Regions from separate parts of the Streptomyces sp. NPDC079141 genome, predicted to be linked through region 2. Evidence: riboswitches for the same ligand, from Rfam matches in the RefSeq annotation. Region 2 holds a riboswitch; each other region holds the start of a gene.

The links. A riboswitch is a leader RNA that binds a small molecule or an ion and turns the genes downstream of it on or off. The one in region 2 is predicted to bind cyclic di-AMP.
Region 1: it holds a riboswitch for cyclic di-AMP, as region 2 does, so the genes downstream of both, AB0Q90_RS22900 (transglycosylase SLT domain-containing protein) here and AB0Q90_RS40130 (M23 family metallopeptidase) in region 2, are expected to answer to the same signal.
Region 3: it holds a riboswitch for cyclic di-AMP, as region 2 does, so the genes downstream of both, AB0Q90_RS41475 (M23 family metallopeptidase) here and AB0Q90_RS40130 (M23 family metallopeptidase) in region 2, are expected to answer to the same signal.

The regions. Positions count from the first base shown of each region.
Region 1 is NZ_JBFBLP010000008.1:172,921-183,094, forward strand. Features, by position in the region: gene recQ (DNA helicase RecQ) at 1-1,736, shown strand, start outside; gene AB0Q90_RS22880 (M56 family metallopeptidase) at 1,835-2,773, opposite strand; gene fahA (fumarylacetoacetase) at 3,111-4,325, opposite strand; gene AB0Q90_RS22890 (hypothetical protein) at 4,501-5,124, opposite strand; gene AB0Q90_RS22895 (HAD family hydrolase) at 5,292-6,116, shown strand; gene AB0Q90_RS22900 (transglycosylase SLT domain-containing protein) at 6,113-6,589, opposite strand; cyclic di-AMP (ydaO/yuaA leader) riboswitch at 6,595-6,797, opposite strand; gene AB0Q90_RS22905 (CocE/NonD family hydrolase) at 7,048-9,042, opposite strand; gene AB0Q90_RS22910 (polyprenyl synthetase family protein) at 9,291-10,174, shown strand, end outside.
Region 2 is NZ_JBFBLP010000026.1:71,891-82,064, reverse strand. Features, by position in the region: gene AB0Q90_RS40145 (DNA topoisomerase IV subunit A) at 1-447, opposite strand, end outside; gene AB0Q90_RS40140 (pitrilysin family protein) at 776-2,170, shown strand; gene AB0Q90_RS40135 (pitrilysin family protein) at 2,167-3,555, shown strand; cyclic di-AMP (ydaO/yuaA leader) riboswitch at 3,748-3,912, shown strand; gene AB0Q90_RS40130 (M23 family metallopeptidase) at 3,925-4,689, shown strand; gene AB0Q90_RS40125 (GntR family transcriptional regulator) at 4,878-5,573, shown strand; gene AB0Q90_RS40120 (HPr family phosphocarrier protein) at 5,732-6,013, opposite strand; gene AB0Q90_RS40115 (GNAT family N-acetyltransferase) at 6,190-9,096, shown strand; gene AB0Q90_RS40110 (DUF5998 family protein) at 9,313-9,900, shown strand; gene AB0Q90_RS40105 (nucleotide pyrophosphatase/phosphodiesterase family protein) at 9,900-10,174, shown strand, end outside.
Region 3 is NZ_JBFBLP010000033.1:2,797-12,970, forward strand. Features, by position in the region: gene AB0Q90_RS41440 (hypothetical protein) at 1-1,358, opposite strand, end outside; gene ribA (GTP cyclohydrolase II) at 1,521-2,156, opposite strand; gene AB0Q90_RS41450 (MarR family transcriptional regulator) at 2,281-2,781, opposite strand; gene AB0Q90_RS41455 (dihydrofolate reductase family protein) at 2,843-3,973, shown strand; gene AB0Q90_RS41460 (alginate lyase family protein) at 4,240-5,361, shown strand; tRNA gene AB0Q90_RS41465 (tRNA-Met) at 5,413-5,486, shown strand; gene AB0Q90_RS41470 (PP2C family protein-serine/threonine phosphatase) at 5,747-6,811, shown strand; cyclic di-AMP (ydaO/yuaA leader) riboswitch at 7,045-7,202, shown strand; gene AB0Q90_RS41475 (M23 family metallopeptidase) at 7,214-8,239, shown strand; gene AB0Q90_RS41480 (PrsW family intramembrane metalloprotease) at 8,330-9,712, opposite strand; gene trmB (tRNA (guanosine(46)-N7)-methyltransferase TrmB) at 9,787-10,174, opposite strand, start outside.

The DNA of each region.
Region 1 (10,174 bases), on a different contig from region 2:
TCATCGCGCTGATGCAGGACCAGGTGGACGCGCTGCGGGCGCTCGGCGTGCGTGCCGGGTTCATCAACTCCACGCAGGACTTCGACGAGCGCCGGGTGGTGGAGGCCGAGTTCCTGGCGGGGGAGCTGGACCTGCTGTACCTCGCTCCGGAGCGGCTGCGCGTCGAGGCCACGCTGGATCTGCTCTCCCGGGGCAAGATCGCGGTGTTCGCGATCGACGAGGCGCACTGTGTGTCCCAGTGGGGCCACGACTTCCGGCCCGACTATCTGTCCCTCTCGCTGCTCGGCGAGCGCTGGCCGGACGTACCGCGGATCGCGCTCACGGCGACGGCCACCCACGCGACGCACCAGGAGATCACCCAGCGGCTGAACATGCCGACGGCCCGGCACTTCGTGGCCAGCTTCGACCGGCCCAACATTCAGTATCGGATCGTGCCGAAGGCCGACCCCAAGAAGCAGCTGCTGAGCTTCCTGCGCGAGGAGCACGCCGGGGACGCGGGCATCGTGTACTGCCTCTCGCGCAACTCCGTGGAGAAGACAGCGGAGTTCCTGAGCCGCAACGGCGTCGAGGCGGTGCCGTACCACGCCGGCCTGGACTCGGGCACACGCGCGGCGCACCAGTCCCGCTTCCTGCGCGAGGACGGGCTGGTCGTGGTGGCGACCATTGCCTTCGGTATGGGCATCGACAAGCCGGACGTACGGTTCGTCGCCCACCTGGACCTGCCCAAGTCGGTGGAGGGCTACTACCAGGAGACGGGCCGGGCGGGACGTGACGGACTGCCGTCGACGGCGTGGATGGCGTACGGCCTCAATGACGTCATACAGCAGCGCAAGCTGATCCAGTCGGGGGAGGGCGACGAGGCGTTCCAGCGCCGGGCGGCCTCCCACCTGGACTCGATGCTCGCCCTGTGCGAGACGGCACAGTGCCGGCGCGGCCAGCTGCTCGCCTACTTCGGCCAGGAGCCCGAACCCACGGGCTGCGGCAACTGCGACACCTGCCTCACCCCGCCCGAGACCTGGGACGGCACCATCGCGGCGCAGAAGGTGCTGTCGACGGTGGTACGGCTGCAGCGGGAGCGGGGGCAGAAGTTCGGCGCGGTGCAGATCGTGGACATCCTGCTGGGCAAGCGCACCGGCAAGGTGATCCAGTTCGACCACGACCAGCTGTCCGTCTTCGGCATCGGCGAGGAACTGAGCGAGGGCGAATGGCGGGGCGTCGTCCGGCAGTTGCTGGCGCAGGGGCTCCTCGCGGTGGAGGGGGAGTACGGCACGCTGGTGCTCACCGAGGCGAGCGGGACGGTGCTGCGGCGGGAGCGGGAGGTGCCGCTGCGCAAGGAGCCGAAGAAGCCGGCGTCCTCGCGGTCGGCGTCGGGGTCCTCTGCCAAGGGCGAGCGCAAGGCGAAGGCCGCGGCGGCCGAGCTGCCGGCGGAGCTGGTGCCTGTCTTCGAGGCGCTGCGGGCCTGGCGGGCGGAGCAGGCGCGGGAGCAGGGAGTTCCGGCATATGTGATCTTCCACGACGCGACGCTTCGGGAAATTGCGACGGTGCGGCCGACGTCGGTGGAGCAGCTTGCCGGGGTGAGCGGGGTCGGAGAGAAGAAGCTGGTGACGTACGGGGAGGGCGTGATCGGGGTGCTCGCCTCACTGGGGGCGACGGTGTCCGAGGCGGGGGAGCGTGAGCCCGCGGGGGAGGACTGGCCGGAGATGAACGAGGAGCCGGAGCCGGACGACTGGATCTGAGGGGGCCCGGAGCCGGGGACGGGCGCGGGGTGGGCGTGGGCGCAGTCTGCGCGGCCTACGCCAGCGCCCCGACAGGGGCGCCCCGGCCTACCCCCCGCCTACGCCAACGCCGTCAACCCCGGCCCGAAAACGATCAGTAGGGGCAGCAGCGGCACCAATGCCGCCGTCGCCGTAGCCAGTGCCCGGTGTCGGCGGTCCAGTCGTGGCTGGGGTTCCAGCAGGCGGTCCACCCGCTCGCCCAGCAGTCGGTGGCTGGACGCGCAGGACAGAACCCCCCGGTGCTGATTGAGCTCGATCAGCGCCAACGCGGTGGTCAGATGGCCGCACCGGCGGGACGCCGTGTCATCGGCGGCCAGTTCGACCAGGCGGTGGGTCTGGTCGCAGAAGTGGGCGAACAGCGGAATGCGGGGGAAGCCGGTGGCCAGGGCAGTGGAGAGGTGCAGCAGCCAGTCGTGGCGGGCCCGCGCGTGGCCGCGCTCGTGGGTGAGGACGGCGTCGAGCTGGTGGTCGGTCAGGCGGTGCAGGGCGCCCGTGGTGACGATCAGCTGGGGCGGGTTGCCGGGCATCCACCAGGCGTCGGGGTACTCGTCCTCCAGCACCAGCAGCGGGCCGCGCGCGGCGGGCAGGCCGGCCGGTAGATCGGGTGCGCGTTCGCGCAGGTGGGCCCTGGCCTGGCCGCGGCTGCGGCGCGCCTCGACCAGCTCGCGGGCCAGCATCGCGGTCGTCCAGGCGGCACCGCAGGCCAGCAGCAGGGTGAAGGCGGCGGCCCAGGCCGGTGCGGTGGAGAGGTCGTACGCCGCGGTCACGGCGGGCGGTGCGGGCGCGAAGACGTGGTTGCGGACCGTGTGGAAGACGGCGGCCGCGCCCAGGACGAGCGCGGTCAGGCAGCACAGCATGACGGTGGCGACCAGGCACTGCCACACCCACAGTGCCACCACGGGCTCCCGCTCGGGCCATGCGGCCCGCGTGAGGGAACGCGGCGCCGGCACGGCGGCCGTCAGGGCGACGACGCTCAGCAGGAGCAGGCAGACGGTCATGCCACGGGCTCCGGATCCTGGTCGGAGAGGGGTCGGCTTCGGGGCGGGCTGTGCGCGGCCGGTGCGGGGTGTGGGCCGCGCGCAGGTGCCCGCCGCCAAGTATGACGGCGGCGGGCGGCGCGCGGCAGACGTCGGCGACCGGCAAGGGGCGTCCGGCACATGGTCGCCATCGGTACGCACGCCGCTCTCCGGCGAGAGGAGACCGGTTCACCCGCGTGAGTCGGCCACGAGCGTCAACTCACCTGTGGGCGTGGGTCGTTCAGCGGGGCACGGTGCGTGTCACCCGGTTACGTGCCTGTCGCCCGGTTACGTGCCTGTCACCCGGTCAGGGTCCCTGTCACCCGGTCACCACCCGCCCGCTGACCTCGCCGAGACCGACCCGGACCCCGCCCGCGCCGGGTGCCCAGGCGGACAGCGTCACCACGTCGCCGTCCTCCAGGAAGGTCCGCTTGGCGTCGGGGAGCTCCAGAGGGTCACGGCCGTTCCAGGTCAGCTCCAGCAGGGAGCCGCGTTCGCGTTCCGTCGGGCCGCTGACCGTGCCGGATCCGTAGAGGTCGCCGGTGCGCAGCGAGGCGCCGTTGACCGTCATGTGGGCCAGCTGCTGGGCGGCCGTCCAGTACATGGTGGAGAAGGGAGGCTCGGAGATCACATGGCCGTTGACCGCCACGGAGATACGCAGGTCGTAGCCGCCGGGCTCCTCGGCCGCGTCGTTCAGATAGGGCAGCAGCTCGTGCGTGCGCTGCGGCGGTGCCACGCGGGCCTCGTCGAGGGCGTCCAGCGGGGTGATCCATGCCGAGACCGACGTGGCGAAGGACTTGCCGAGGAACGGGCCGAGGGGGACGTACTCCCAGGCCTGGATGTCGCGGGCGGACCAGTCGTTGAGGAGGCACAGGCCGAAGACGTGCTCCCGGAAGGAGGCGAGCTCCACCGGCCGGCCCATCTGCGAAGGCACCCCCACGACGAAACCGACCTCGGCCTCGATGTCCAGGCGGGCGGACGGGCCGAAGACGGGTGCCGCGTCGGCAGGGGCCTTGTGCTGGCCCGAGGGCCGTACGACGTCCGTTCCCGACACGACGACCGTGCCGGAGCGGCCGTGGTAGCCGATCGGCAGGTGCTTCCAGTTCGGGGTGAGGGAGTCCGCGGCGTCGGGGCGGAACATCTGGCCGACGTTCCTTGCGTGGTTCTCGGAGGCGTAGAAGTCGACGTAGTCCGCGACCTCGAAGGGGAGGTGCAGGGTCACCGAGGACAGAGGGTGGAGGAGGTGCGCGACGGCCTCCTGGTGGGACGGCACCGTCACCCACGCGGTCAGCGCGCGGCGCACGTCGGACCAGGCCGTGCGGCCCGCGGCCAGCAGCGGGTTGAGGGTCGGCCGGGCGAGCAGGGAGGCGTACGGGGAGTCGAGCGCCAGCGCCGCCGCGCCCGCGTCGAGGACGTGGTCGCCGAGCCGTACGCCGACCCGGGGCGCGGCGTCGGAACCGGGGACGGAGAAGACACCGTACGGAAGGTTGTGCGGGCCGAAGGGGTCGCCCTCGGGGACATCAAAGGGGGGCATGGGTGCTGCCTCACTCTCGTGCGTGCCACGGGTCCGTGTCGTCGCCGCACACGTTACGGGTGGGGCGGCCGTCTTGGGCAGTGCCGAAGGAGGGGGGCCGGGGCCAGGCGCCGAAGCGCCCCGCCTGCTGCTGGCCGGGGCCAGTCATCGATACGGCCGCCCGCCGCCGCCCGCGTCAGTCGTCGAAGTGGCCCGCCTCCCGCTGCCAGGTCAGGAAGTCCTCGATCAGTTCGGGCGGGTTGGCGGCCTCCGTGGCTTCGACCTCCCAGCCGGGGCAGTACATGTCGAAGACCACGACGGGCAGCGGGCGGCCGAAGACGCGCTGGATCGGGCCGTCGGCATGCAGATGGCGGGCGAGGTCGATGCAGGCGTCGGCGAAGTGGACCTGGAGCAGTTCGCGCTTGGCGTCGGTCGCGTCCTCGTCCTCCGCCTCCCCTTCCTCCGCCTCCTCCTCTTCGTCCTCCTCGAACCACAGGCCGAGGTGCCTGACCTCGTCCTCGTACAGAGACGCGCCGACCGGGTCCTCGGGCACGTTGCCGAGCGTCTCGAAGCCGTCCAGGAGCCAGCAGGCGTAGTTCCAGCGGGCCTCGCCCGGGTCCTCCGGGTGCCGTTCCAACTCGTACTGGGTCTCCGTGTTGTAGCCGATGGCGACGTACGGGCGGCGGTCGTCGTCGTCGACGCGCCAGATGCGGAAGGACAGCGCGTATATCTCGGGCTTCAGCTCCTCCGGGAAGCGCTCCAGAATGCCGACGGCGGCATCCCGGAGATGCGTCGAGAAGGTCCTGCCCTGTTCCGTCATGCCACTTGCCCCTCTTCCGTCAGCACAGTGCTCCCATCTCACCACCGATGGGAGGGAAAAGCTGATCGTGACAGGGGAGTTGGGAGCGGCGGGAGGGGCGGCGGAGGACGCCGTGGTCGTCCGGTTCGCGCTGAGTCGCAGGGGCGTCCTGTCCGTATTCTCTGATCATGGCCGCACCCATCGCATATTCACTCATCGCCACCGATCTGGACGGAACGCTGCTCCGAGGCGACGACACGCTCTCCGACCGGTCGCTCGGCGCGCTCGCGCGGGTGGCGGCGGCCGGTGCCCGGCATTTGGTGGTGACGGGTCGGCCGGCGCCGAGAGTACGGCCGTTGCTGGACGACCTCGGCAGCACGGGGCTCGCGGTGTGCGGGCAGGGCGCGCAGGTGTACGACGCCGGCGCGGACCGGCTGCTGTGGTCCGTCACCCTGGACCGGGAGCTGGCCGAAACCGCGCTCGGCAAGATCGAGGCCGAGGTCGGGCAGGTGTACGCGGCGGTCGACCAGGACGGAGTCGACGGGCTCACGCTCATCGAGCCCGGCTATCTGATGCCGCACCCCACGCTGCCCGCGGTACGGGTGGGGCGCCGTGACGACCTGTGGTGCGAGCCGATCAGCAAGGTGCTGCTGCGCCATCCCGACCTGTCCGACGACCAGTTGGCGGCGACGGCGCGTTCGGTGGTCGGTTCCCTCGCGACCGTCACCATGTCCGGCCCCGGGACCGTCGAACTTCAGCCATGCGGCATCACCAAGGCGACGGGGCTCGCGCTGGCCGCCGAGTATCTGGGGCTCGGCCCGGACCGGACGATCGCCTTCGGCGACATGCCCAACGACATCCCGATGTTCGACTGGGCGGCCCACGGCGTCGCCATGGCCAACGCCCACCCCGAACTCAAGGCGGTCGCCGACGAGGTCACGCTGTCGAACGAGGACGACGGCATCGCCGTCGTCCTCGAAAGACTCTTTCCCCAGGCCTGGGACAGGCCTTAGTAGGCGCCCCACACGTTGTCGATCGAGCCGTACCGCTGGGCGGCGTAGTTGCAGGCGGCGGTGATGTTCGCGACCGGGTCGTAGGGGTCGTAGGACGTGCCGGACACGTGGTACGCCTGGAAGGTCGGGTCGATGACCTGGAGCAGGCCCTTGGACGGGGTGCCCGCGGCGGCGTTGGAGTCCCAGTTGTTGATCGCGTACTGGTTGCCGGAGGACTCCCGCATGACGTTGCGGTAGATGCCGTCGTACGTGCCGGGGATCCCGTTCTGGGCCATGACCTGGAGGGATGCCCGGATCCAGCCGTCGAGGTTGTTGGCGTACCCCAGCGAGGCGGCGGTGGTGACGGTCGGGGTGGCCGCGGAGGCGCTGGTCGCGCCGATGAAGGGCAGCGCGAGCACGGCGGCTCCGGTGCCGAGGACGGCGAGCTTACGGGCGACGCGGCTGGTGCGACGGTGCTGAGCGGCAGCAGGCATGGCGAAGTTCCTCTCCGTCGCCTGCGAGGTGAGCTGTCGGGTTCGGGCGGGAGCTGCCCGGCCGCGCACATGAAGGGCGCGACTTCACCCCAAGCCGTACCGGTGTGTCCGAAGACGCCCGGTCCGGCGACTTACCTGGGTCCCCCGCTCCTGCCGTACGAAGATCTCGGTGGAGCCGGGCGGCGGCAGGATTCGGCGTCCGCCCGACAGGCCGGGAACGTATGCGAGAGCACATGTCCGGAACAAGTACCGGATTCACATATCGAGCGGTTTGATCTTTGCGCAACGGATGCGTGGTGGTTGAACCTTTGCGGTCGCCAAGCCTCAACTGACGGCCCGCAAAGGGTCGTACGGCGAAGCCTGTGTGACGCCTGTGCGGGTGCGGGCGTGAGTCAACTCACGCGCATGCGGAAGCATCCCGAATCGGGCAAAAAGGCTATTCGTCCCCTAAGTGGCAGTCAGCCCGCCGTCCGTGGAATCCGCTTCTCCCACGTCCGGTGGAAGACCACCTCTCCGCCCTCCGTGCAGATCACCTCGCTGGAGGTGACGAAGTCCGTCGCCTCGCAGGTGAGCTCCGAACGGGTCCGGACGGTCGTGTCCCACGCGAGTTCCGGGCGGTGCAGCCGGATCGACCACTCCGAGCGGGCCCGGGCGGACAGGGGATCGGAGCCGCGGATCGTGTACGTCTCCAGCGCGTCCTCGGTGAACTCAAGACCGTCCGGGTACACGCGCGTGCCGCCGTTGCGCGGGTCGACCTCCAGCCGCCACTCGTCCTTGGCCACGTCACGCACGACCAGCCGCTCGGGGCGCGGTTCGTCCAGGGTGATCGGGTAGTTCACGCCGATGGGCTCGGCCTGTTCCGGCTCCTCGAATGCCACGCTCGAAGAGGCCTCACGCGCGCGTACCGGCAGTTCCAGGAAGCTGCCCGCGGGGTCCAGGGTGAAGCCCGCCGCCGACTCCGGCTGCGGCCAGATCCACGGCCAGTACGCCGAGGACACCGCGAGCCGGATGCGGTGGCCGGCCGGGAAGGCATGGCCGATGCCGTTCAGCTCGAAGGAGACGTCCTGAGTGGCGCCCGGCTCCCACGGCACCGCCCGGTCGCGGCCGAGGCGGGCGGAGAGGTTCAGCACCCCGCGCGTGACCAGCGTCGAGGAGCCGTCGGGGGCCACGTCGCACACCCGGGCGATCACCTGCCCGCGCGGCACCTCCGAGGTCAGCCGCAGCCGCACCCGCGGTCTGCCCAGCGCCCAGGTCTCCTGGCCCACCGCGAACTCGAAGCAGGCCGAGCGCGCGTCCTCCTCCCGCTGGTCGGGCGGCAGATCGGCGTCGTTCCCGGACGGCAGGAAGCGACCGGCGTCGAGGCCGGTCTGCATCGGCGAGCGGACGAGCGCGGGGGCGCCCTGGAGGGCGTACGTCACGGTCCGCACGTTCGGGGAGGGCCAGGCGGGCTCGCCGACCCAGCGGCCCGGCAGGGTGTCGTAGACCGTGGCCGGCGGGTGGGAGTCGCTGACGTAGGAGCGCAGGAGGGGTTCCCGCATCGCCCCGGTGTCGGTGCCCTTCAGCCAGTGGTCCCACCAGCGCAGGGTCTCCTGGAGGAAGCCGATCGCCGGGCCGGGCGGCAGGCCGCGGTCGGGGTACTGGTGCGACCAGGGCCCGATCAGGCCGCGCACCCGGTCGGCGGGCAGGTGTTCGACGAGCCGGAGCACCGTGTCGCGGTACGGGTCGTGCCAGCCGCCCACCGCCAGGACGGCCGCGTCGATCGCGCCGTAGTCCTCGCGGACGCTGCCGTGCCGCCAGTAGTCGTCCCGGGTCTGGTGGCCGAGCCAGGTGTGCAGGAACGGTTCGAGCGTCTCCAGGCGCTTGAGCCACATGTCGCGCCAGCTCCCGCCGACGTACCTCGGGTCGGGCGGCCGGGAGGCGAAGGCCAGCAGGGTGGCGGCCCACGCGTGCATGTCCACCCCTAGGACGGAACCTCCCAGGTAGTGCGCGTCGTTGTCATAGCGATCGTCGCCGGAGCAGACCGTGACGATCGCCTTGAGGGGCTCGGGCGCCAGAGCCGCGATCCGGAGGGAGGTGAAGCCGCCCCAGGAGATGCCGAACATGCCGACGCCGCCGTCGCACCACGGCTGCGCGGCCAGCCAGTTCACCACCTCGACCCCGTCGGACAGCTCCGTCGCCGAGTGCTCGTCCGTCGGGATGCCCTCGCTGTTGCCGTGCCCCCGGACGTCCACCCGGACGGAGGCGTAGCCGTGGCCGGCGTACCAGGGGTGGCGCTGGAAGTCGCGCGGAGCGGTCGAGTCGGTCAGGCGGTGCGGGAGGTATTCCAGGAGCGCCGGTACGGGCTCGTCCGTCAGCGGGCGCCACACGCGCGCGTACAGCAGGGTGCCGTCGGCGAGCGGGATCCAGAGGTCGTCGTGAGTGGTCTCGAAGGGGAAGGACGTACGGATGCGCATCGGTGTGATCCCGTCTTCACATCGACTGCGGTTTGAGACACGCTCCACTATCTCCACGTAAGTCGATAGATGTCCGTTCTTATCAGGTGATCAAAAACATAACCGGCGTGATCCGATACCGCCCGCGGTGGACGGGTGGGCGGCAGCGGTGATCGAAACGTGACCGGATACGCTGACTTGAGTGATGGCAGCGACCTATCGACAAACCGCGTAACCGCCGGTAGACACCAGCAGACAGGAGACCCCTCGTGACCGTCGTCGGGCCGTTCGGGCTGAGCGTGCGGGACCAGGCTCTGGAAGCCGATGTCCAGGCCGGATTGGCGGCCGTCGAGGAGGGTTTGCTCGAAGCCACCAAGAGCGAGGTCCCCTTCATCACCGAGGCTGCCCAGCATCTCGTGCGCGCGGGCGGGAAGCGGTTCCGTCCGCTGCTCGTGATGCTCACCGCACAGTTTGGTGACCCGTACGCGCCGGGGGTCGTCCCCTCGGCGGTGGTGGTGGAGCTGACCCATCTGGCGACGCTGTACCACGACGACGTCATGGACGAGGCCGAGGTGCGGCGCGGCGTGGCCAGCGCCAACACCCGCTGGGGCAACTCGGTCGCGGTCCTCACCGGCGACTTCCTGTTCGCGCGCGCCTCGCACATCCTCGCCGACCTCGGTCCCGAGGCGGTCCGGGTGCAGGCCGAGGCGTTCGAGCGCCTGGTCACCGGGCAGATCCTGGAGACGGCGGGTCCGCAGGACGGCCGGGACCCGGTCGAGCACTACCTCGATGTGCTGGCCGGCAAGACGGGCTCACTGGTGGCGGTGTCGTGCCGGTTCGGCGCGATGATGTCGGGCGCCGACGAGACGGTCGTGGACGTGCTCACGCAGTACGGCGAGCGGCTCGGGGTCGCGTTCCAGCTCGCGGACGACGTGCTGGACATCGCGTCCGACTCGCGCGAGTCCGGGAAGACGCCCGGTACGGATCTGCGCGAGGGGATTCCCACGCTGCCGGTGCTGCGGCTGCGGGAGCGGGCGGAGCGGCTGGGCCTTGCCGAGGACATCGCCCTGTGCGAGCTGCTGGACTCCGATCTGACCGACGATGTGCGGCACGCGGAGGCGCTGGCCGCGCTGCGGGTGCATCCCGCGCTGGA
Region 2 (10,174 bases):
CGACTCGGTCATCAGGCTCGTCGCGGCGGCCTGCCGGCACTCGGTGTACCGCATGGCGGCCGGCGGGTCGTCGTTGCCCAGCGAGCCGAAGTTGCCGTGGCCGTCGACCAGGGGGACGCGCATGGAGAAGGGCTGGGCCATGCGCACCAGGGCGTCGTAGATCGACGCGTCGCCGTGCGGGTGCAACTTACCCATGACCTCGCCGACCACGCGCGCGCACTTCACATAGCCGCGCTCGGGCCGCAGGCCCATCTCGTTCATCTGGTAGACGATGCGCCGGTGCACCGGCTTGAGGCCGTCGCGGGCGTCCGGCAGGGCGCGGGAGTAGATGACCGAGTACGCGTACTCAAGGAAGGAGCCCTGCATCTCGTCGACGACGTCGATGTCGAGGATCCGCTCCTCGAACGAGTCGTCGGGCGGCGGGGTCTTCGTGCTGCGGCGGGCCATCGCTGCCTGGGCTCCTTCTTATCTTCGCGCTCACCTACGGGGCGCCCATGTCGGTGCTCTAGCTGAAGCGTGAACTGGGTCTGACGCGGACCATTGTGGACCGTGGCACTGACAACCCGGACCAGGACCCGACGTAGGCCGTCCGGCCCGGCGCGGTGAGGCGCCTCCCCTGACGGTTGCCCGCAGGCTACGCGATCCGCTGTCGGCGTCCGCCCTCGGCATACGCAGCCCGGGAACTTCGCCGAGGCTGTGCACGCTTGCATACAGTGGCAGGACCGGCAGCAAAACCGCGGTTTCAACGACCGCGTCCGCGATCGAAGGGACGTACATGCCCATGGGTCACACGGCCACAGCCCAGGCAGGCTCCGGCGGCCTGACAGCGACCGAGCACCGCCTGGCCAACGGCCTGCGCGTGGTGCTCTCCGAGGACCACCTGACCCCGGTCGCCGCGGTGTGCCTCTGGTACGACGTCGGCTCGCGCCACGAGGTCAAGGGACGTACCGGCCTGGCTCACCTTTTCGAGCACCTGATGTTCCAGGGCTCCGCCCAGGTGAAGGGCAACGGCCACTTCGAGCTCGTGCAGGGCGCCGGCGGCTCGCTCAACGGCACCACCAGCTTCGAGCGCACGAACTACTTCGAGACCATGCCCACCCACCAGCTGGAGCTCGCCCTCTGGCTGGAGGCCGACCGCATGGGCTCGCTGCTCGCCGCCCTCGACGACGAGTCGATGGAGAACCAGCGGGACGTCGTGAAGAACGAGCGCCGCCAGCGCTACGACAACGTCCCCTACGGCACGGCCTTCGAGAAGCTGACGGCGCTCGCCTACCCGGAGGGCCACCCCTACCACCACACGCCGATCGGCTCGATGGCCGACCTGGACGCGGCGACGCTGGAGGACGCGCGCGCGTTCTTCCGTACGTACTACGCGCCGAACAACGCCGTGCTGTCGGTCGTCGGGGACATCGACCCGGAGCAGACCCTCGCCTGGATCGAGAAGTACTTCGGCTCCATCGCCTCGCACGACGGCAAGCAGCCGCCGCGCGACGGCACCCTGCCGGAGATCATCGGTGAGCAGCTGCGCGAGGTCGTCGAGGAGGAGGTCCCCGCGCGCGCGTTGATGGCCGCCTACCGGCTGCCGCACGACGGCACGCGCGCGTGCGACGCGGCCGACCTGGCACTGACCGTCCTGGGCGGCGGCGAGTCCTCCCGCCTCTACAACCGCCTCGTGCGGCGCGACCGTACGGCCGTCGCCGCCGGGTTCGGCCTGCTGCGGCTGTCCGGAGCGCCCTCCCTGGGCTGGCTCGACGTGAAGACCTCCGGTGACGTCGAGGTCCCGGTCATCGAGGCCGCCATCGACGAGGAGCTCGCCCGGTTCGCCGAGGAGGGCCCCACGGCCGAGGAAATGGAGCGCGCCCAGGCCCAGTTGGAGCGCGAGTGGCTGGACCGGCTCGGCACGGTCGCGGGCCGCGCCGACGAACTGTGCCGCTACGCCGTCCTGTTCGGCGACCCGCAGCTCGCCCTCAGCGCCGTCCAGCGCGTGCTGGAGGTGACGGCCGAGGAGGTCCAGGAGGTCGCCAAGGCCCGCCTGCGCCCCGACAACCGCGCGGTGCTCGTCTACGAGCCGACCGTCCCCACCGAGACGGTCGCGGACGCGCAGGACGAGGACGTGGAGTCCCAGGCCACCGTGGAAGCAAGCGACGAGAACGAGGAGACGGCCAAGTGACCGAGCTCGCCACGATGGAATTCCACCCCCAGCCGCAGGCGGGCGAGGCCAGGCCGTGGGCCTTCCCGGCCCCCACGCGCGGGACCCTCGACAACGGCCTGACGGTCCTGCGCTGCCACCGCCCCGGCCAGCAGGTCGTAGCCGTCGAGGTGATCCTGGACGCCCCCCTGGACGCCGAGCCGGCCGGCCTCGACGGTGTCGCGACGATCATGGCGCGCGCCTTCTCCGAGGGCACCGACAAGCACACCGCCGAGGAGTTCGCCGCCGAGCTGGAGCGGTGCGGCGCCACTCTCGACGCGCACGCCGACCACCCGGGCGTACGGCTCTCCCTGGAAGTGCCGGTCTCCCGGCTGCCCAAGGCGCTCGGTCTGCTCGCCGACGCGCTCAGGGCGCCCGCGTTCGCCGACAGCGAGGTCGAGCGGCTGGTCCGCAACCGCCTCGACGAGATCCCGCACGAGCTGGCCAACCCCTCCCGGCGCGCGGCGAAGGAGCTCTCCAAGGAGCTGTTCCCGGTGACCGCGCGCATGTCGCGCCCGCGCCAGGGCACCGAGGAGACGGTCGCCGGCATCGACTCCGCGGCCGTCCGTGCCTTCTACGAGAAGCACGTACGCCCCGCCACGGCCACCGCGGTGGTCGTCGGCGACCTGACCGGCACTGACCTCGACGCGCTCCTCGGTGACACCCTCGGCGCCTGGACCGGCTCCCGGGCCGAGCCGCGGCCGGTGCCCCCGGTCACCGCCGACGACACCGGACGGGTCGTCATCGTGGACCGGCCCGGCGCCGTCCAGACGCAGTTGCTGATCGGCCGCGTCGGCCCCGACCGGCACGACCTGGTGTGGCCCGCGCAGGTGCTCGGCACGTACTGCCTCGGCGGCACCCTCACCTCCCGCCTGGACCGGGTCCTGCGCGAGGAAAAGGGCTACACCTACGGTGTGCGGGCCTTCGCGCAGGTGATGCGCTCGGCCCCGGACGGCTCGGGCGCGGCGATGCTCGCCATCAGCGGCTCCGTCGACACCCCCAACACCGGCCCCGCCCTTGAGGACCTGTGGACGGTGCTGCGCACGCTCGCCGCAGGGGGGCTCACCGACGCCGAGCGCGATGTCGCCGTGCAGAACCTCGTCGGGGTGGCGCCGCTGAAGTACGAGACGGCCGCGGCCGTGGCGAGCACGCTGGCCGACCAGGTCGAGCAGCACCTGCCCGACGACTACCAGGCCACGCTGTACCGCAGGCTCGCCGTGACCGGCACCGTGGAGGCCACCGCGGCCGTCGTGAGCGCGTTCCCGGTGGACCGTCTGGTCACGGTCCTCGTCGGCGACGCGGCGGCGATCAAGGAGCCGGTGGAGGCCCTCGGCATCGGTGAAGTGACCGTGGTGTCCGCGGAATAGAGGCACGCGCGCGCAGGGGCCCTGGTGACTGATGTGTCACCAGGGCCCCTTAATGTCCGAATTGAGTGAGAGGTTGCCTGTCTGACCTGTGGCATGCGCTACAAAAGCCGTGATCCGTTTGGGGATTGAAAGTTGTCCCCTTTAGCGTCATCCGGGCTGTCCGTCCGAGCAGTGCGCCGCGTCCGCGGCACCGGACAGTCATCGCCGAGTCCCCGTACGGCGCGAGCCAGGGGAGCCGGGGACCCATCGCAGTCCCTGGGGTGAATCGGACGCCCGCGCGTGTCGCGAGGGGGTCCGTAGGAGACCTTCCTGCTCCGAACCCGTCAGCTAACCCGGTAGGCGAGAGGGAAGGAAAGGATCAGCCACTACATGGCGTTCACGCGCGCCACCGGGAAGCACCGTCGTCCCAGCAGGATGCAGCGCACCACCGCCCGTGCGGCGGGCGTCGCGGCACTCACCACCACCGGCGTCATCGGCACCCTCGCCGCCCCGGCGCTCGCCGCGGAAGCCACCGCCGAGCAGACCGGCCTCACCCCGGTGATCACCATCGGCGACTCGATCGCCGACAAGATCGACGCCCAGGCCGCCGCCCAGCAGCAGGCCGCCGACGAGGCGGAGCAGCGCAAGAAGGCCGAGGAGGCCGCGCGCAAGAAGGCCGCCGAGGCGGCCAAGGAGGCCCGCGAGGCCAAGGAGCGCGCCGCGCGCGAGGCCGAGCGCAAGCGCCTCAACACCTTCGTCACCCCGATCGCCGGCTCCTACGTCTCCACCAGCTACAAGGCCGGCGGTGCCGTCTGGTCCTCCGGCAGCCACACCGGCGTCGACTTCCACGCCTCCAGCGGCACCTCCGTCCGCTCGGTCGGCATGGGCACCGTCGTCGAGGCCGGCTGGGGCGGGGCGTACGGCAACCAGATCGTGATCAAGATGAACGACGGCACGTACACCCAGTACGGCCACCTGTCGTCCATCGGCGTCTCGGTCGGTCAGACCGTCACCCCGGGCCAGCAGATAGGCCTGTCCGGCGCGACCGGCAACGTCACCGGACCGCACCTGCACTTCGAGGCCCGTACGACGGCGGAGTACGGCTCCGACATCGACCCCGTCGCCTACCTCCGCTCGCACGGCGTGAACGTCTGACGACAGGCAGCTCCACCTCCTGAAGCCCCGGCTCCCCGAGTCGGGGCTTTCGTCGTTTCTGCGCCCCGACTGTCCAAAAAATATCCATGGATTCCGGCCCGCCATCGGAAATTCCGGCTCACTGCAATAGAGTCACTGAACACGCGTCAATCGTCGACGTTTCACGGGGATTAAAGCGGAGGTCGGTCATGCGTATTCCGGCGCACTCGGTATGCACGGCGATCCGGGACGACATCGTCGCCGGTGTCTACGAGCGCGGCAGCCGGCTCACCGAGGAACTGCTCGCGCGCCGCTACGGCGTCTCGCGCGTCCCCGTCCGGGAGGCCCTGCGCACCCTGGAGGCGGAGGGTTTCGTGGTGACCCGGCGGCACGCGGGCGCGTGCGTGGCGGAACCGACCGAGCAGGAGGCCGCCGACCTGCTGGAGATGCGTACGCTCCTGGAGCCGCTCGGCGCCGCCAGGGCCGCCCAGCGGCGCACCGAGGCCCACCTGAAGGTGCTGCGCGGCCTCGTCAGGCTGGGGCAGGAGCGGGCCAGGCGGGGCAACAGCGAGGATCTGCGCTCCCTGGGCGGCTGGTTCCACGAGACGCTCGCCCAGGCCTCCGGCAGCCCGGCCCTGACCTCGATGCTGACCCAGCTACGCCACAAGATCGCCTGGATGTACGCGGTGGACGCGCCGGTCAGCCCCGCCGAGTCCTGGGCGGAGCACGGGGCGATCGTGGACGCGGTGGCGCGTGGTGACAGCGAGCGGGCGCGGGCGATCACGGCCCTGCACACCGAACGGTCGAGCGGCGTGCACCGGCTGCGCTTCCCCGGCGGGGGTGATCGCGCGGAGCGTGTGAGGAATTCGCAACATCCCGTAAACATGCCGAGCCTGCGGCATTAACACGGTGGCCGTATACAAAGAGATGATATTCGGCGGCGGGTAATTTCCGCTGCCATTTTTCAGGTGTGCCGTGAATTCCGGCGGCCGTCTGCCCGAAAACAGCGAAGCCGCGCCGGCAGGAAATGCCGGCGCGGCTTCACCGCTCATGCGAGGGGTGCTCAGACGGTCTCGGGGAGCTCCTCAAGACCCTCGGCGACCAGCTTCGCGAGGCGGTCGAGAGCGATGTCCGCGCCCTCGGCCTCGGAGGCGAGGACGATCTCCTCGCCGCCCTGGGCGCCCAGGCCGAGAACGGCCAGCATGGAGGCCGCGTTGACGGGGTTGCCGTCAGTCTTGGCGATCGTCACCGGGACGCCTGCGGCCGTGGCGGCTCGGACGAAGATGGAGGCGGGGCGGGCGTGGAGGCCCTCGGCCCAGCCGACGTTGACGCGGCGCTCAGCCATGTGATGCTGCCCTTCAGGTTCTCAGGTTGTCTAGACCAGTGTTCCACACGTGAAGCGTGCTCGGAACGGTCCTTCGTCCCGTTCCGTGTGGTCGTCGGACCGCGGCCTCGGTCCGACACTCGTCCTCCACAGACTGCCTCGCGCCGTTGTCGTACGCGAGCCGTACTCTGGGCCCCATGCAGAGCGCGTCGGACCGGCACGAGTACCCCGCCCACTGGGAAGCCGACGTGGTGCTGCGCGACGGCGGCACCGCGCGCATCCGCCCCATCACCGTTGATGACGCCGAGCGCCTGGTCAGCTTCTACGAGCAGGTCTCGGACGAGTCGAAGTACTACCGCTTCTTCGCGCCCTACCCGCGTCTGTCCGCCAAGGACGTCCACCGCTTCACGCACCACGACTTTGTGGACAGGGTGGGACTCGCGGCCACGATCGGCGGCGAGTTCATCGCAACCGTACGCTATGACCGCATTGGCGCCGACGGTATGCCCGCATCGGCCCCCGCCGACGAGGCCGAGGTCGCCTTCCTGGTCCAGGACGCCCACCAGGGGCGCGGCGTAGCCTCCGCGCTCCTCGAACACATCGGCGCCGTCGCCCGCGAGCGCGGGATCCGCCGCTTCGCCGCGGAGGTGCTGCCCGCCAACACCAAGATGATCAAGGTGTTCACGGACGCCGGATACACCCAGAAGCGCAGCTTCGAGGACGGCGTCGTACGCCTGGAGTTCGACCTGGAGCCCACCGACCGGTCGCTCGCCGTGCAGTACGCGCGCGAACAGCGCGCCGAGGCGAGGTCCGTGCAGCGGCTGCTGACGCCCGGCTCCGTCGCCGTCATCGGGGTCGGCCGCGCTCCGGGCGGCGTGGGCCGCAGCGTCCTGGGCAACATCCGGGACGCCGGGTTCACGGGCCGGCTGTACGCCGTGAACAAGGCCTTCCCCGAGGACCTGAAGGACGTCGACGGCGTGCCCGCGTACCGCTCGGTGCGGGAGATCGAGGGGCACGTGGACCTCGCGGTCGTGGCCGTTCCGGCCGACCAGGTCCCCGAGGTCGTCGGCGAGTGCGGCGAGCACGGCGTGCAGGGGCTGGTCGTGGTCTCCGCCGGATACGCCGAGAGCGGTCCCGAAGGCCGCGAGCGACAGCGCGAACTCGTCCGGCACGCACGCGCGTACGGGATGCGCCTCATCGGTCCGAACGCCTTCGGGATCATCAACACCTCGCCGGACGTCCGGCTCAACGCCTCCCTGGCCCCCGAGACACCGAGGCCCGGCCGGATCGGGCTGTTCGCCCAGTCCGGCGCCATCGGCATCGCCCTGCTGTCCCGGCTGCACCGGCGCGGGGGAGGGGTCACCGGCGACACGGGCGTGTCCACCTTCGTCTCCTCCGGGAACCGGGCCGACGTCTCCGGCAACGACGTACTCCAGTACTGGTACGACGACCCGGACACCGACGTCGTCCTCATGTACCTGGAGTCCATCGGCAACCCGCGCAAGTTCACCCGCCTCGCCCGGCGCACGGCGGCCGGCAAGCCGCTCGTCGTCGTCCAGGGGGCACGCCACGGCGGGGCCGCGCCCCAGGGGCACGCGGTACGGGCGACACGGCTGCCGCACGCCACGGTCTCCGCGCTGCTCCGGCAGGCCGGCGTGATCCGCGTGGACACGATCACCGAACTCGTGGACGCGGGGCTGCTGCTCGCCCGCCAGCCGCTGCCGGCCGGCCCACGGGTGGCGATCCTCGGGAACTCCGAGTCCCTGGGGCTGCTGACGTACGACGCGTGCCTCTCCGAGGGGCTGCGGCCGCTGCCCCCGCTGGACCTGACGACCGGGGCGTCGGCGGAGGACTTCCGCAAGGCCCTGTCGCGCGCGCTGGCCGACGACACGTGCGACGCGGTCGTCGTCACGGCGATTCCGGCGATCGGGGAGACGTCACCGGGGGACGCGGTGCTGGCGGAGGCGCTGCGGTCGGCCGCGGAGGAGGTGCCCGGGAAGCCCGTGCTGGTGGTCCACGTGGAACTGGGCGGACTCGCGGAAGCGCTGTCCGCCGCGGCGAGTACGGCACCCCAGGCAGGCTCCGGCGTCGTGGCCGAACGGGGCGACGCCGCACAGCCCGGCGCCGACGGGGAGCCGCCCCTCCACGCGGCCGGTCCCGGCGGCCCCGTGGATCCGACCGCCGCCACGGCGCCTGCGCCCCGGCAACAGCCGCCCGCCGCCGAGGAGCCCTCCGCGCGCGGCCGCCTCATCCCCGCCTACCCCGCCGCCGAACGCGCCGTCCGCGCCCTCGCCGAAGCCGTGCGGTACGGGCAGTGGCGGCGGGACGCCGCCGAGCCCGGGCGGGTGCCCGAGTACGAGGACATCGACGAGCGGAGGGCCGCCGCGCTGATCGACGGCCTCCTCGCGCGCGGGCAGGGCCTCACGCTCGGCACCGAGGAGACCTGCGAACTGCTCGGGACGTACGGCATCCACGTCCGCCGGGCCGTCCCCGCGCCCAGCCCCGACGCCGCCGCCGAGGCCGCGCGCGCCATCGGCTACCCCGTGGCCCTCAAGGCCACCGCCCCCCACCTGCGGCACCGCGCCGACCTGGGCGGCGTCCGCCTCGATCTCGCCGACGAGGAGCAACTGCGCCGCTCCTACACCGAGTTGACCGAGGCCTTCGGCACACCGGAGGAACTGCGGCCGGTGGTGCAGGGCATGGCGCCGCGCGGGGTCGACACCGTCGTACGGGCCGTGATCGACCCGGCGGCCGGGGCCGTGCTGTCGTTCGCGCTCGCCGGGGCCGCGTCGCAACTCCTCGGGGACATGGCGCACCGGCTGATCCCGGTCACCGACCGGGAGGCGACCTCGCTCATCCGCTCGATCCGGACGGCGCCCCTGCTGTTCGGCTGGCGCGGCTCGACGCCGGTCGACACTCCTGCGCTGGAGGAACTGCTGCTGCGCGTGTCACGGCTCGTCCACGACCACCCGGAGGTCGTCGCGGTGACCCTGGAACCGGTCGTCGTCGCTCCGCACGGCCTCAGCGTGCTCGGCGCCACCGTGCGATTGGCCCCGCCACCGGCCCGCGACGACCTCGGCCCACGGACGCTTCCCGCGTACTGACCGGGCCTGCCCGCGGCAAGGCGCCTCCCGGCGTACGGAGCGGGGCCTCCCGAGCACTCCCCGGACCTCCCCGCGTACTCACCCAGTGTGCGTGCGCACTCCCCGAGCCTCCCCGCGCACTCCCCGAGCCTCCCCCCGCACTCCCCGGACCTCCCCGCACACCGACCGCGGGCGAGCGGTGCCTCGCAGTCAGTGGGCCCCCGTAGGATGGGCATCATGGCCAAGACCAGTACGACGACCCAGGGGCTGCGTGCGGCGATCGAGCGCAGCGGCTACTACCCGGCCCTCGTGGCCGAGGCGGTGGAGGCCGCCGTGGGCGGCGAGCCCATCCGGTCGTACCTGGTCCACCAGGAGACGACGTTCGACCAGAACGAGGTGCGGCGGCACGTCACGGTGCTCGTCCTGACCGGCAACCGCTTCATCGTGAGCCACACCGACGAGCAGGCTGCCGACAGCACGTCCCCGACCCCGTACGCCACGACCTCCACGGAATCGGTCAAGCTCGGCCGGATCTCGTCGGTCGTGGTCAGCCGGGTCGTCGCCAACCCGGAGCAGTACCAGCCCGGCACCCTGCCCCGCGAGGTCGTCCTGACCATCGGCTGGGGCGCCGTCTCCCGCATCGACCTGGAGCCGGCCGCCTGCGGCGACCCCAACTGCGAGGCCGACCACGGCTACACGGGCAGCTCCACCGCGGACGACCTGAGCCTGCGGGTCAGCGAGGCCGGCGACGGCCCGGAGACCGTGCGGCAGGCGCTCGCCTTCGCGCAGGCCATCTCCGAGGCGACCGCGGACGTCACCCGCTGATGGCGCAGCCCACCGCCTGGGAGTCCCACCCGGAACCGCTCGCCGTCGACTCCGCGCCCCTGCCCGAGTACGGCAGCGGCTCGCTCGCCGACCTCCTGCCCACGCTGGCCGCGGGCATGGACGTACCGGGCATGACCGCAGCGATTCCGGAGCTGACCCCCGCCGACCGGAACTGCGTGTTCCTGATCGACGGTCTCGGCTGGGAGCAGCTGAAGGCGCACCCGGACGAGGCGCCCTTCATGAGCTCGCTCCTGAGCACCTCCCGCGGCGGCAC
Region 3 (10,174 bases), on a different contig from region 2:
TGCACCACGTCCCAGGTGTCGAAGCCGGCCAGGGGCAGGGCGGTTCCGGGCAGTGCGGTTCCGGGCTGGGCGGGCAGCAGCGGAAGGGACAGCGCCCACTGGGACTGCCGTACGCCCTGCCCGACGAACGGGGAGAACCCGCTGTAGACGGTGACGTTGCCGTGCTGTGCCTCGGCCACGGACCGCACCCCGGCGGCGGCCCACGGCTCGACGGGCTCGGGCACGGCCTCCGCGTCGAAGGTGTCGCGCCGCAGTTTCTCGCGCAGGCGCGCGTCGACGGTCCGCTCCTCCTGGGCCATGGTCCAGAACGCCCACGCCCCGCCCGCGACCACCGCCAGCAGCGGCGGGATGCCCAGCGCATAGCCGCCGAACAGCCAGCTCAGCCACCCCGGCAGCGGCAGCGCCGACAGACCGAGGCCCAGCAGGACGCCCGTGAGCAGCAGTCCGGCGATCGTGGCGACCAGCCACCGTACGGCGGATGCCGCGGCCACCGGTTCGCGCCCGCGCACGGTGCGCTGCGGAACCCGGGAGGCGGCGGCCAGCGCCTTGAAGGCGAGCTTGGCGAAGACCAGCCACAGCGGGCCGAAGGCCACGATCAGGCAGTAGACCGCGAGGAGCGTGCGGTCGCGCTGCTGGTGCAGCCGGCGGGCCGCCAGGCTGTGCCTTACGACAGGCACGAGATTCACGCCCGGCGAGGACGCGACCGCGCCGAGCTCGTCGCGCAGGACGTCCTCGACGACGTGCCGGGTGAAGGCGGAGTCGGTGTAGGCGGCCGCGCAGAGCTGACGTGTGGTGTCGTCGGGCGCGGTGGGACCCAGGACACGGCCGTGGGCGTCGGGCGGGGAGAGGGCCACGGTGCTGCTCCGTTCACGGATACGGGACATGGCTGCGCGGGTACCGGTCCCGCCGAACGCGACTGCCAGGACCAGGCCCAGCAGCACACCGAAGACCAGGCCGTCCACGAGGAACCGGACGAGCGCCGATTCCCCGGACACGCCGAAGACCATCCGGGCCCCGTCCTCGTCGGCCTCAAGAACGGCCCAGGACACCACCGCGGCGACGAGAGAGATGAACGTGCCCGCTCCGAGCGCGGCCAGCCACCGCACCCCGCGGGACACCGGGCTCCGGGTCAGCAGCCAGGGCGCCAGCACGACACCGATCACCAGCGTGATCAGGGCGGCGTTGCCCGCGCGGTACAGCGGCGCGCTGATGCCCTCCGAACTCGGCGCCAGATCCCAGGACGGCACGTACAGGGCCCGGTACACCAGGCCCGTCAGCCCGGATCCGTCGTCCGGATACAGATCTGCCAGCGGCTCCCGCGCCCAGGGGCTGCCCAGCAGCACCAGTCCCCCGCACAACAGCGCCGTTCTTCGCCCCGCACGCACTAATCGCACCACGGCAACCCCCCAGTCACAGCCCGGCCGCAGCACTGTACGTAGTCGAACGACTGCACACCAGCCGTTCGGGCAACTTGGCCGGACCCGGGTGTACGAGGGGCACCGGACCCGGCTGTACGGAGGTCAGCCGGCCGTACGCTCCGTCAGCTCGGCCAGGGGCAGGGTGTGCTGGGTCTGCAGGACCTTGGCGCGCAGGTAGCGGACGTTGTGGGCGGTGGTGAAGACACCGGTGGGCACGCGGTCGCGGACACCGATGCCGAGGTCGCGGAGCTGGTCGGCCTTGTCCGGGTTGTTGGAGAGCAGGTCGAGGTCGGTGATGCCGAGCGCCGTGAGCATCTGGGCGGCCACCGTGTAGTCGCGGGCGTCCTCGGGCAGGCCGAGGGCGGTGTTGGCGGCGTAGGTGTCGAGGCCCTGGTCCTGGAGGGCGTACGCGTCGAGCTTGTTGTAGAGGCCGATGCCGCGGCCCTCCTGGCGCAGGTAGAGCAGGACGCCCCCGCGCTCGGCGATGCGCTCGACGGCCTCGCGCAGCTGGGGGCCGCAGTCGCAGCGGGCCGAGCCGAAGACGTCGCCGGTCAGGCACTCGGAGTGCAGCCGGACCAGGGGGACGGGTCCTGGTTCACCGAGGACGACGGCGAGGTGCTCCTGGCCGTCGGCCAGGCCGTGGAAGGTGACCAGCTCGGCGTCGACGCCGTAGCCGTCCCCGAAGCGCAGCGGGACGCGGACGCGGGAGCGCGGGGTGGCGGCGGGGAAGTCGGTCATGCGGGTACTCCGGTCCGTAGGCATATCTGCTTCAGATTTGAAACAGCTCTACGGTCGCCGACCCTACCCCATGCTTTAAATTTGAAGCAACGGATTTGTGGCCGGGCTCATTTTGTGGCCGGGCTCATGAACAGGTGCCGGACCGCCGCCGCCACGGTGCCGCCTCGGCCTCCTCCTGCCGGAACCCCTCGGAGACCGCCGTGAAGATCTGCTCCAGCTGCGCCACCTGCTCGGGGCTGAGCCGGTCGAAGAGATGACTGCGGACCGTCTCGACATGCCCGGGCGCCGCCTGCTCCAGGACGGCCATCCCGTCTTCGGTCAGTACGGCGATGCTGCCGCGCTTGTCCCACTGGCAGGCCTCGCGCCGCACCATCCCGTCCTTCTCCAGCCGCGTCACCCCGTACGTCAGCCGACTCCGGGTGATCTTTAGCTGCTCCGCGAGATCGGTCATGCGCAGCCGCCGCTCCGGGGCCTCGGAGAGGGTTGCCAGGATGGAGTAGTAGAGGTGCGGCATGCCGGCCTCCTGCTGGAGCTGCCGGTCGAGTGCGTCCTCCAGGAGATGGGCGGCGCCGATGTACGCGCGCCAGGCGCGCTGCTCCTCGGGGTTGAGCCAGCGGGTCGTCATGTCCCCAGTGTAGGTTTGTTTCAAACTTGAACCAAGCAGTCGTCTGTTCAGGAGCGCGCCGATGCCCAAGCCGTACGTCCTGCTGTCCGCCGCCGTCTCCCTCGACGGCTACCTGGACGACACCGGCCCCGAGCGGCTGCTCCTGTCCAGCCCGGCCGACTTCGACCGGGTCGACGAGGTACGGGCTTCCGTGGACGCGATCCTGGTCGGCGCCGGGACGATCCGCGCCGACAACCCGCGGCTGCTGGTGAACTCGCCGGAGCGGCGCGCGGCGCGGGTGGCGGCCGGGCGGCCGGAGTACCCCCTCAAGGTCACGGTCAGCGGCACGGGCGAGCTGGATCCGGCGGTGAGGTTCTGGCACACGGGCGGCGAGAAGGTCGTCTATACGACGGAGAAGGGCGCGGAGCGGGCACGCGCGCTGGGCCTGGCCGCGGACGTGGTCCCGCTGGGCGGCCCCGACCTCGACTGGCGGCTGCTGCTGGCGGACCTGTACGCCCGGGGTGTACGCCGTCTCATGGTCGAGGGCGGCGGCCGGATCCACACCCAGCTGCTCCAGCAGGGGCTGGCCGACGAACTCCAGCTGGTGCTGGCCCCCCTCTTCGTCGGCGACCCGGCCGCCCCGCGCCTCTTCGGCCCCGGCGGCTACCAGTCCGGCCGGCTCCGGCTCGTCGAAACCCGGCAGATCCAGGACGTGGTCCTCATGCGCTACCTGCCGACCGCCCCCGGAACCGGGGGGTCGGCCTCCGCCGCCGACCACCACTGGCTGCGGCTCGCCTGCGAACTGGCCGAGCTGTGCCCGCCCTCGGAGACGGCGTTCAGCGTCGGGGCGGTCGTGGTCGCCGCCGACGGCACGGAACTCGCGCGCGGGCACTCGCGGGAGGGGGACGATCCGGTCGTCCACGCGGAGGAGGCCGCGCTGGCGAAGATCGACGCCGCCGATCCGCGGCTGGTGTCCGCGACGGTGTACAGCAGCCTGGAGCCGTGCGCCCGGAGGGCGTCCCGTCCGGCTGCTTGCTCTCGGCTGATCCTGGATGCGGGGGTGCGGAGGGTGGTGACCGCTTGGCGGGAGCCGGACACGTTTGTGGCGGGGGCCGACGGGAGCGGGGTGCTGGCTGCGGCGGGGGTGGATGTGGTGGTGCTGCCGGAGTACGAGGGCTTTGCGAAGGCCCCGAACCGGCATCTGGTGAGCTGAACCGGGGTTCGACTGACCGGGGGTGGGTGCGCAACCCGGCGCTAACGGGGTGCCGCCTCTCTTTGGCAGCGGGCCGCCCCAGCGGCACGACTGCCCGCAGCTATGCAGGTGCAGCGCCCCCCAGTCCAATCGGCCCAACCCAACCTGCGCACCCCCGGCCGGAGGCCCACGCTCCCTCTATGAGGTCAGCTCGACTTGTCGCCGTACTCCTGCTCGCCCCCCTCCTCGGCACCGCCTGCGCGGCGACCGGGGCCGATGGTCGGGCCATGGCCCGTGCGCTGCCGGCGGACGCGGCGTTCACGCATCCCGGGGTTCTCGTCAGCAATGCCCAGCTGGATGCCGTACGGAAGAACGCCACCGCCGGGAAGCAGCCCTGGCTGAAGGCCTACCTCGGGATGCGGGACAGCAAGTACGGCGCGTACAAGTACCGCGCGGAGCCGTACGAGACCGTCAACTGTCCTGCCGGGGACAAGGCCGGACGCGGGTGTGTCGAGGAGCGCGAGGACGCCATCGCCGCCTATACGCAGGCCCTGCTGTTCACGGTGACCGGCAAGCGGCAGCACGCCGTGAAGGCCAGGGAGATCATGGACGCCTGGTCGGCGAAGCTGAAGCGGCACACCGGGGAGAACGCCGGGCTGCAGGCCGGCTGGGCGGGGTCGTCCTGGGCGCGGGCCGCCGAGATCGTCCGGCACAGCGAGGGCGCGGGCTGGCCCGCCGACCGGGTGCGCCGCTTCGAGACCATGCTCCGCACCGCCCACCTCCCCGAAGTCGCCAGGAAGGTCCCGGACTTCAACGGCAACTGGGACCTCGTCACGACCGACGCGGCCATCGGCATCGCCGTCTTCCTCGACGACCGCGAGACCTTCGCCCACGCCCTGGAACGCTTCCGCGAGCGCGTGCCCGCGTACTTCTACCTGGAGAAGGACGGCAAGCTGCCGCTCACCCCGGCCGGATCGACCGTCAACACCCCGCAGAAGCTCGCCTCGTACTGGTTCCGGCAGGCCACCTACAAGGACGGCGTCTCCCAGGAGACCTGCCGCAACCTCCAGCACGTCGGCTACGCGATCGCCGCCACCGCCCACATCGCAGAGACCGCCTGGCACCAGGGCGTCGACCTCTACGGCGAGGTCGAGGTCCGGCTCAAGGCCGCGCTGGAGCTCCACTCCCGCCACCAGATGGGCGAGTCCGCGCCGGCCTGGCTGTGCGGCGGCAAGGTCACCCGGACCATGGGCCCCGACCTGGAGGTCGCCCTCAACCACCTGGAGGACCGCCGCCACGGCTCCGTCCCGGCCGCCCGCAGGCTCGCCGAGGAGACCCGGCCCGCCGGCACCGACGGCCTTTTCGTCTCCTGGGAGACCCTCACCCACGCGGCCAATCCGGCCGCCTGAGAAACCGATGTGCTTTGCGGCCTGCGGATGGCGTACTATTGGTTTCACCGACGCGGGGTGGAGCAGCTCGGTAGCTCGCTGGGCTCATAACCCAGAGGTCGCAGGTTCAAATCCTGTCCCCGCTACTGAAGGCCGAGGGCCGGAATCCGAAAGGGTTCCGGCCCTCGGTGTTTTTCCCGTGCGCGCACGGTCATCCGGTCGGCCCTCACCGCTCGCCCCCCGCCCCCGCTCCGTGAACCCTGGACGGACGGGACGGTGACCGCCGAGGGCGGGCGTGCATGGTGGGAGACGACTGGTGCGGCCTGGTGGTGACGTGGACGAGGAGGCGCCCTATGCCGGCACCCTCGCCGAGGACGCCGGCCCCGGCCCCGGCGAGCGGCGGCGGATCTCGTACGCCCGTACCTTCGTCCGGCTGCTGCCCGCCCTGCTGATCGTCGGCGGGGCCGTCTACGACTACACCACCCCGGAGACCTTCTCAGCGGCCCCCTTCTTCACCGCGGCGCCCCTGGTCGCCGCCCCGCTCTTCTCCCGCCGCGGCACCGTGCTCACGGGTGTCCTGTCGATCCTGGTCGTTCTCGCGGTGCACATCAGGTTCGACATCGTCTTCGAGGTCGAGGCGGTCACCGAGCTGGTCACCGTGGCGACGGTCTCCGTCCTGGCCGTCCTCATCAACCAGCTCGTGCGCCGCAGTGACGAACGGCTCGCCTCCGCCCGCGAGATCGCCGAGGCCGCCCAGCGCGCCGTCCTGCCCCGGCCCGTCGAACGGATCGGCGGCTTCGACATCGCGGCCTGCTACGAGGCCGCGCAGGCGGACGCGTTCATCGGCGGCGATCTGTACGCGGTGCAGGACAGCCCGTACGGCGTACGGCTCGTGGTCGGCGATGTGCGCGGCAAGGGGATGGGCGCGGTGGCCGCCGTCGCCGTAGTCATCGGGGCCTTCCGGGAGGCCGCCGAGCAGGAGGCGAGCCTGGAAGGGGTCGCGCAGCGGCTGGAGCGGGCGCTGGCGCGCGAGGGCACCCGGCGCGAGGGCACCGACGCCTTCGAGGGGTTCACCACCGCCGTCCTCGCCGAGATCCCGCACGGCGAGGGGGCCGTACGGATCGTCAACCGCGGCCACCCGCCCCCGCTGCTGCTGTACGCCGACGGCACCCTGCGCCCGCTGCCGGCCCCGGAGCCCGCCCTGCCGCTCGGCATGGGCGACCTCGGCAGCTGGCCCGACCGCGCGGCGGAGGCCGTCTTCCCGGCCGGCGCCACCCTGTTGCTCTACACCGACGGCCTGTCCGAGGCCCGCGACCGGCACGGTGCCTTCTACGACCCCCAGCAGCGGCTCACCGGCCGCACCTTCCCCGAGCTCCGCACACTTCTTGCCACCCTCGCCGATGAGGTGCGCCTGCACTCCGGGGGCGGCATGACGGACGACATGGCACTGCTGGCCGTACGCCGCCCTTGATCGTTGTCACCGGGGGTGATCGCGTGGGCGCCCTCCGCATAACAACTGACATACCGTCATTACCTGTGTGGCTCCTGAGCCTTGGCCAACTCGCCCGATTTAGACCCCCGGTGACCCGAAAGTCCAGGCTGAAAACGTTAACGATCAAGTGGAACGGCTTGGAATCCGAGCCCCGGGTCTATTAACGTTCGATAACGCAGCGCGGTCGTCCCAGCCGTCACAAGAGTCGGCTCCGTGCGCACGCGCCGAATCCTGCAAGGGAACCGGGGAACCACCAACTTGGGGTGAATCGGGCGTAGTCAGCCATGCGGAAGCGGCTGATATACGCGCGTAGGAGACCTTCCTGCTCCGAACCCGTCAGCTAACCCGGTAGGCGAGAAGGAAGGAAAGGAGCACGCCCACGTGGCGTCCAACCGCCCTGCCCCTGAAGCCCCGTTCGTGCCGAGCCAGCGAAGTGACGACACCTTCGGCTACGGCGGCTACCGCACCGACGAGGGCCCGTGGGAGGAGTGGAACCCGACCGCGGAATCCATTCGCCCGGTACGCGGCAAGCACCGGGTCGCCAAGCAGCGCGGCGGGGGACTCGCCCGCAGCTCCACGGTTCTCGGCGTCGGCGTCATAGCCGCCGTCGGCGCGGGCGGCATGGCCAGCGCGCAGTCCGGCAAGCCGCCGGTCGCGATCACCATGCCCGACCTGCCGCTGATCAACGACTCCGCGGACGAGGCCCCCGCGACCGAGGCCACCCCGCTCAGCAACATCGGCGTCACCTCCACCGACACCGACCAGGGCGCCGCCGACGCCGGTGAGGCGCTGCGCGCCCGGATCATCGCCCAGGCCGAGCAGCAGCAGGACCAGGTCGACACCAAGGCCGCCGAGGCCGCCGCCGCTGCCGCCGAGAAGGCCGCCGCCGAAGCCGCGGAGAAGGCCGAGAAGGAGGCGGAGGCCAAGGCCGCCGCCGCCAAGGCCAAGGCCGAGGAGGAGGCCCGCGAGAAGGCCGAGGCCGAGCGCCTCGCCGCCCTCGCCAAGCAGTTCGCGCTGCCGACCTCCTCGTACACGATCACCTCGACCTTCGGTCAGGCCGGCTCGCTGTGGTCCTCCGGGTACCACACCGGCCTCGACTTCGCGGCGCCCACGGGCACGCTCATCAAGGCCGTGCACACCGGCACGATCACCTCGGCCGGCTGGGACGGCTCCTACGGCTACAAGACGGTGCTCACCCTGGAGGACGGCACCGAGATCTGGTACGCCCACCAGTCGTCGATCAGCGTCAGCGTCGGGCAGAAGGTCACCACGGGCGACGTCATCGGCCGCGTCGGCGCGACCGGCAACGTGACCGGGGCGCACCTGCACATGGAGGTCCACCCCGAGGGCTCCACCTCCGGCATCGACCCGCTGGCCTGGCTGCGCAGCAAGGGCCTCACCCCCTGAACGCACGCGCTCACTGAACCCCGGCAGTCCTGACGCTCACCCCCCGACGTCAGGGCTGCCGGTTTCGCGTGGCACGGCCGGTGAGCTGTCCTACGACCGGTACGGGTTGTACGCGGGATAGGCGGGGTACGCAGGCTGCGCGGGGTAGGCGGGCTGCGCCGGATACCCGTACACGCCGTGCACGCCGTGCACCGGCCAGGGCGGTGCGGCCACCGGCGGCGCGCTGACCCGGGCGGCGTGGTCGAGGGCCGGGCGGGCGATCTCCCGGCGCCGCCACAGCTCGTGCAGCAGCTCCCGTTCCCGTACGACGAAGTCGGCGCCCGCGCGTCCGCGACGCCCCCGGTGCCGCAGGAACGCCAGGGAGGTCGCGTACGCCTCGTACTGCGCCACCTCCCGCGCCGCCCGCTTCCCGGCGTGGCGCCGCGCGTACTGCCGGGCCAGGCGCCGCGCCCGCATCGAGGCCAGCGCGAACGGCTCGCCCGGCGTCAGCCACCCGGCGACGGCGTAGGCGGGCAGCTCCTCCCGCACGGTGCGCAGCTCGCGCTGCCGCGTCCAGATCACCAGCCAGGTCAGCAGCCCGAAGGCCGGCACCATGATCGCCGCGTACACGGCGAAGAAGCCGTACGGCCCGAACGTGGACGAGCCGTTCCACATCGCGTGCATGCCCATGGCGAGCAGCAGCCCGGACAGCGGCAGCAGGACACGCCGCCAGCGCTGCCGGTCGCCGGAGAGCGCGGCGATGCCGAAGCCGATGCCGGTGAGGACGGTGAAGAGGGGGTGCGCGAAGGGCGACATCACGATGCGCACGAAGAAGGTCGCCGCGGTGACGGAGGCGATGCCCGAGTCGCCGGTCAGCTGGTCGGTACCGAAGGCGGTACCGAGGTAGAGGATGTTCTCGGTGAACGCGAAGCCGGTGGCGGTGACCCCGGCTATCACCACCCCGTCGACGATCCCGGTGAAGTCGCGCCGCCGGAAGAGAAAGACGAGCAGTACGGCGGCGGCCTTGGCCGACTCCTCCACGATCGGCGCTATGACGGTCGCCCCGAGGGTGTCCGCGCTGGACGGATCGGCGGTGGCCGTCGCTATCCATCTGGTCGCGAAGCTGTTGGCGACGATCGCTATCAGCGCCGCCGCGCAGGCGCCCCAGGCGAAGGAGAACAGCAGATTCCGCCACGGGCCCGGCTCGACCCGGTCCAGCCAGCGGAAGGCGGCTATGAGCAGCGGCACGGGCAGGACGGCGAGGCCGAGACCGACCAGGAACCCTTGCGTGCCGGTCTGCTCGCGCACCAGGGCGAGGATGACCAGCCCGGAGAGCGTCAGAAGAGTGATCAGCGCGCCGTAGCGCACCCTCCCCCAAGCCCTCGACTGCGCTCGGTCTCGGGGGGACCCCCATCGCTGCCACCAGTGCGCGTGCCGCAGTGCGCCGCCGGCGGGACCGGTGGGCTGCGTCGGGTACGGGGGACAGGTGGCCACGGCATTGACCCTAACGAGGGAAGGGCGCAGCCCGCAGGAGGGCGAGCTGGACTCAGGCGCCGGTGGGGGGTTCGTTATGCGTGCTGTACGCGGCGGAAGAGCAGGTCGTTCACCACATGTCCCTTGTCCAGTCCCTGGCCCTCGAAACGGGTCAGCGGCCGGAACTCCGGACGCGGCGCAAAACCGCCGTCGGCCTGGGTGTTCGCGAACTCCGGATGCGCGGTCAGCACCTCCAGCATCTGCTCGGCATACGGCTCCCAGTCCGTCGCGCAGTGCACGATCGCGCCGGGCCTGAGCCGGGTCGCGGCGAGGCTGAGGAACTCGGGCTGGATCAGCCGCCGCTTGTGGTGCCGCTTCTTGGGCCAGGGGTCCGGGAAGTACACGCGCAGACCGTCCAGCGAGTCAGGGCCGAGCATCTCGCGCAGCAGGATGATGGCGTCGCCATTGCCGACGCGGACGTTC